One region of the Rhodovastum atsumiense genome, then DNA from elsewhere that is predicted to be linked to it. Evidence: predicted binding sites of a transcription regulator. Region 1 holds the regulator's gene; the other holds the start of a gene.
The links. Region 1 encodes LexA, which represses DNA repair genes until DNA is damaged. Its sites were predicted from a motif close to TGTTCTANNTANGTTC; they were not measured.

Region 1 (2,455 bases):
GCGATGGCTGAGCTCGGACTCGCTCAGCACCATGCCGGCGAAGAAGGCCCCGAGCGCGAAGGAGACCCCGAACAGCGCCGCCGCGCCGAAGGCGATGCCGAGCGCGATCGCCAGCACGCCGAGCCGGAACAGCTCGCGCGAGCCGGTATGGGCGATCATGTGCAGCAAAGCGGGGATCAGCCGGCGCCCGACCACCAGCATCAGCGCCGCGAACAGCACCACCTTGCCCAGGGTGATCAGCACCACGCCGGCGGTGCCGGAGCCCAGGGCCCCGGCGATCCAGGCGGCCAGCCCGGTGGTGCGCGGCGCCTCGCCCGCGAGCAGGCCGGGCAGGGTCGGCAGCAGCACCAGCGCCAGCACCATGGCGATATCCTCGACGATCAGCCAGCCGACGGCGATGCGGCCGCGCCCGGTGTCGAGGATGCGGTACTCCTGCAGCGCGCGCAGCAGCACCACGGTGCTGGCGACCGAGAGCGCGAGGCCGAAGATGAAGCCCGCGGCGAGCGACCAGCCCAGCCAGGCCGACAGCCCCATGCCCAGCACCGTTGCGCAGGCGATCTGCACAACCGCGCCGGGCACGGCGATGGCGCCCACCGAAATCAGGTCCTTGAGCGAGAAATGCAGCCCGACGCCGAACATCAGCAGAATGATGCCGAGTTCGGACAGTTCGTTGGCGAGGCCGAGATCGGCGACGTAGCCCGGGGTGAACGGGCCGATGGCAAGCCCGGCCAGCAGGTAGCCCACGATCGGCGACACCCGCAGCCGCTGCGCGATCACGCCAAGTGCGGCAGCCCCGACAAGGGCGGTGACGATGGTCGCGATGAGTGGGGTCTGATGTTCCATGTTGCTCCGCCGGCCAGGGACTTCGGAAAGGCCCTGCTGATGAAGGGCCGGCGGGGGGCAACGTCAATAAGGACCAGGGTGGTAAAGTGTTGCCACGGCCGGGTTTTTGGCCACCGGCGCGGTGACGGTGGCCCGGCCGTGCCGGTCAGTAGCGCCGGAACAGCGCCACCAGGCGCCCCTGCAGCTTCACCCGGTCGGACGGGAAGATCCGCGTCTCGTAGGCGGCATTCGCCGGCTCGAGCGCGATCGAGTTGCCGCGCCGGCGCAGTCGCTTGAGCGTCACTTCCTGGTCGTCGATCAGCGCCACCACGATCTGCCCGGTCTCGGCGATGTCGCCGCGGCGGATGATGACGGTGTCGCCATCGAGGATGCCGGCCTCGACCATCGAATCCCCCGACACGTCGAGGGCGAAATGTTCGCCGCTGCCGAGCAGCGCCATCGGCACCTCGATCTGCGGGCCGTCGTCGCGCAGGGCCTCGATGGGCGAGCCCGCGGCGATGCGGCCGAGCACCGGCAGGGCCACCGCGCCCGCCTCGCTGGCCGCCCGCACGCCAACAAGGCGCTGGGTGAAGTCGCCGCGGATGACGTTCGGGGCGAATCCGGGATCGGTGCGCGGCGCTTCCAGCGACACCATCGTCCGCGGCGTCAGCGCTTCCGGCAGGCGCACCACCTCCAGGGCCCGGGCCCGGTGGTGGCGGCGGCGCAGGAAGCCACGCTCCTCAAGCGCCGAAATCAGCCGGTGGATGCCGGATTTCGACTTGAGCTGCAACGCTTCCTTCATTTCCTCGAAGCTAGGTGAAAAGCCGGTCGTCTTGAGGTGGCGATCGATGAAGATCAGCAGTTCGTGCTGCTTGCGAGTCAACATGACGGAACTCCCCTGGCGTCTGTTCCACCGGTCGGGGAGTGGAACAAATCAGCAACTGGGGCGATGTTCTAGATAAGTTCCCCTCGTTCCGTCAAGCCCGAGATCGCAACCTTTTCATGACGAGCTTTCCGATCGTCGCGCCTCGCTCACAAACCCGGCGTCTCACAGGCCCAGCGTGTCGAGGCGGATCACCTGGACGGTGGCCCCGGCGGGCAAAGCGGGGGCCTGCGGTTCGCGCAGGATCAGGGCATCGGCCTGGGCCAGCAGGCGCAGCATCGACGAATCCTGGGCCGGGAAGGCGGTCACGACCAGCGTGCCGTCGGGCTCCGTCGCCAGGGTGGCGCGCAGGTGGTCGAAGCGCCGGTCATTGGCCGGCAGCGCCGCGCCCAGCACCGCCTGGGTGACCGGCAGGGGCGCGCCCTCCAGCCCGGCCAGGCGCTGCACCGCGGGCAGCAGGAACACGATGCCGCAGACCATGGCGGAGACGGGGTTGCCGGGCAGGCCGATCATCGGCACCTCGCCCAGCCGGCCATGGATCAGCGGCTTGCCCGGACGGATCGCCACCGTCCAGAAATCGATCTCGAGCCCGCGTTCGCCCAGGGCGGAGCGCACCAGGTCATGGTCGCCGACACTGGCGCCGCCGCTGGTGACCAGCAGGTCCATCCCCCGTGCCGCATCCGCCGCCGCCGCCAGCGTCGCCCGGTCGTCCGGGGCGATCGGCAACACCACCGGCTCGCCCCCGGCGGC
Region 2 (2,455 bases), 4.7 Mb from region 1:
ACGCGCTCATCCGGCACCACCAGATGCGGGTCGAAGAAGGTCTCCACGCCCAGCCCGTCGCAGGCCGGGCAGGCGCCGTGCGGGGAGTTGAAGCTGAACAGCCGCGGCTCGATCTCCTCGATCGAGAAGCCGCTGACCGGGCAGGCGAAGCGCGAGGAGAACACGGTGCGCTCCCCGTCGTCGGCGCCCTCGGCATAGACCACGCCGTCGGCAAGGCCGAGCGCCGTCTCGAAACTGTCGGCGAGGCGCTGCTGCACGCCGTCGCGCACCACGATGCGGTCCACCACCGCCTCGATGTCGTGCTTGATCTTGCGGTTCAGCGACGGCACCTCGCCGATTTCGTAGAGCTTGCCGTCAACCTTGACGCGGGTGAAGCCGCGGCGCTGCAGCTCGGCCAGTTCCTTGCGGTACTCGCCCTTGCGGTCGCGCACCACGGGCGCCAGCAGCAGCAACCGTGTTCCTTCCTTCATCGCCATGACCCGGTCGACCATCTGGCTGACCGTCTGCGCCTCGATCGGCAGGCCGGTGGCGGGCGAATAGGGCACGCCCACCCGCGCCCAGAGCAGGCGCATGTAGTCGTGGATCTCGGTGACGGTGCCGACGGTGGAGCGCGGGTTGCGGCTGGTGGTCTTCTGCTCGATGGAAATGGCGGGCGAGAGGCCCTCGATCGCATCGACGTCGGGCTTGCCCATCAGCTCCAGGAATTGCCGTGCATAGGCCGAGAGCGATTCGACGTAGCGGCGCTGGCCCTCGGCATAGATCGTATCGAAGGCAAGCGATGACTTGCCCGACCCCGACAGGCCGGTGATCACGGTCAGGCTGTCGCGCGGGATCTCGACATCCACGTTCTTGAGATTGTGCTCGCGCGCACCGCGCACGCGGATGGAGCCGGCCATCGGTGGGTCGTCCTTGTGTCGGGTCTTGGGAAGGGGGTGGATTGTGTTCTTGAACTGTTCCCCCTATATGGACCTTCCGGGCCGGCTTGGGAAGCCTGCAGAGCATGCACAGGCTGCCATGCTGGGGGCCGGCGCTGGCCTGCCCACCGGGTCCCGGCTAGTGTGGAACGAGTGAATCGGGACGAGACATCATGGCAGGCAGTGTGAACAAGGTCATCCTGGTGGGCAATGTGGGGCGTGACCCCGAGGTGCGGAACACCCAGGACGGGTCGAAAATCGTCCAGTTCAGCCTGGCCACCAGCGAGACCTGGAACGACCGTGCCTCGGGCGAGCGCAAGGAGCGCACCGAATGGCACCGGGTTGTGGTGTTCAACGAGCGCATCGGCGACGTGGTGGAGAAATACGTCCGCAAGGGCAGCCAGGTCTATGTCGAGGGCAGCCTGCAGACGCGCAAATGGACCGACCAGAGCGGCCAGGAAAAATACACCACCGAGGTGGTGATCGGGAAATTCCGCGGCGAACTGACCCTCCTCGGCGGGCGTGGCGGCGAGGGCGCCGGGGCCGGCCCGGGCGAGGGCGGCGGCTATCAGCGCAGTGCGCCGGCGGCGCGGCCGGCGGCGGCGGCGCCCCGCGGCGGCAGCGGTGGCCCGTCCTGGGATGCGCCCAAGGGGGGCGACCTGGACGACGAGATCCCGTTCTAGGGTCCGGTGATTCTGTAATGTAAGGACGTCCCCCGGAACCGGGTGCCGCTCGCCATAAGAACGGGCCCATTTCGGCGGCCATTCACGCGGCGAGCGGTTTACCGATCATATCGGGGCGAACACGCTGGACTTGCCCTTCTGGCCGGGCCAGGTGGCGGGCGCGTGTCGAAAATGTCGGGACGAGGAACGTCCCGACACCGCCTGCGGGCCAAGCCTGAGTACCGCGGCGGCTTGTTTCTATCTCGGAACGGCATCCAGCGTCTCCCGGACTTTCCGGGCCAACGCCGCGAAGGAGTACGGCTTGGTGAGTGTCCGGGCTTGCGCATCCGACGCGTGGCCGTGCATGGCGGCGTTGCTGTAGCCCGTCGTGAACAGGACGGGCAGCTTCGGCCAGCGCTCCGCGGCCTGCTTCGCCAGAGCGAACCCGTCCATGCTTCCAGGCATGACGATGTCGGTGAACAGGAGGGTAATGCCTGGGATCCGGTCCGCCCCGAGTTGTATGAGTGCTTCGTCCGCGTCGGCCACCGCCGTCACGTCATACCCCAGCTCCGCCAGCGCCTCTTCGACATAGTGGCGCACGTCCTCGCTGTCCTCCACGAGCAGGATCGTCTCCCCGCCGCGGGATTTCGGCAGGGAAGCCCGGTCGATGGCCGGCGACGCGGGCAGCGCGTCATTCCCGGCCCCGGGGACGAACCGGGGCAGGTAGATCTTGACGATCGTCCCGTTGGCGACCTCGCTGTAGATGTGGGCGTGGCCGCCGGACTGCTTGACGAACCCGTGGACCATGGCCAGGCCAAGCCCCGTCCCGCGGCCAGGAGGCTTGGTTGTGAAGAACGGCTCGAACACATGTTCCAGCAC

Region 2: uvrA (excinuclease ABC subunit UvrA) is a predicted target of LexA. The motif match lies at 941-956, and genes of this name have one in related genera.

Annotation. Positions count from the first base shown of each region.
Region 1 covers NZ_OW485601.1:1,277,742-1,280,196, reverse strand. Annotated here, with positions in the region: gene ybaL (YbaL family putative K(+) efflux transporter) at 1-843, opposite strand, end outside; gene lexA (transcriptional repressor LexA) at 989-1,708, opposite strand; gene NBY65_RS05640 (molybdopterin molybdotransferase MoeA) at 1,871-2,455, opposite strand, start outside.
Region 2 covers NZ_OW485601.1:5,952,644-5,955,098, reverse strand. Annotated here, with positions in the region: gene uvrA (excinuclease ABC subunit UvrA) at 1-896, opposite strand, end outside; gene ssb (single-stranded DNA-binding protein) at 1,088-1,597, shown strand; gene NBY65_RS26790 (ATP-binding protein) at 1,835-2,455, opposite strand, start outside.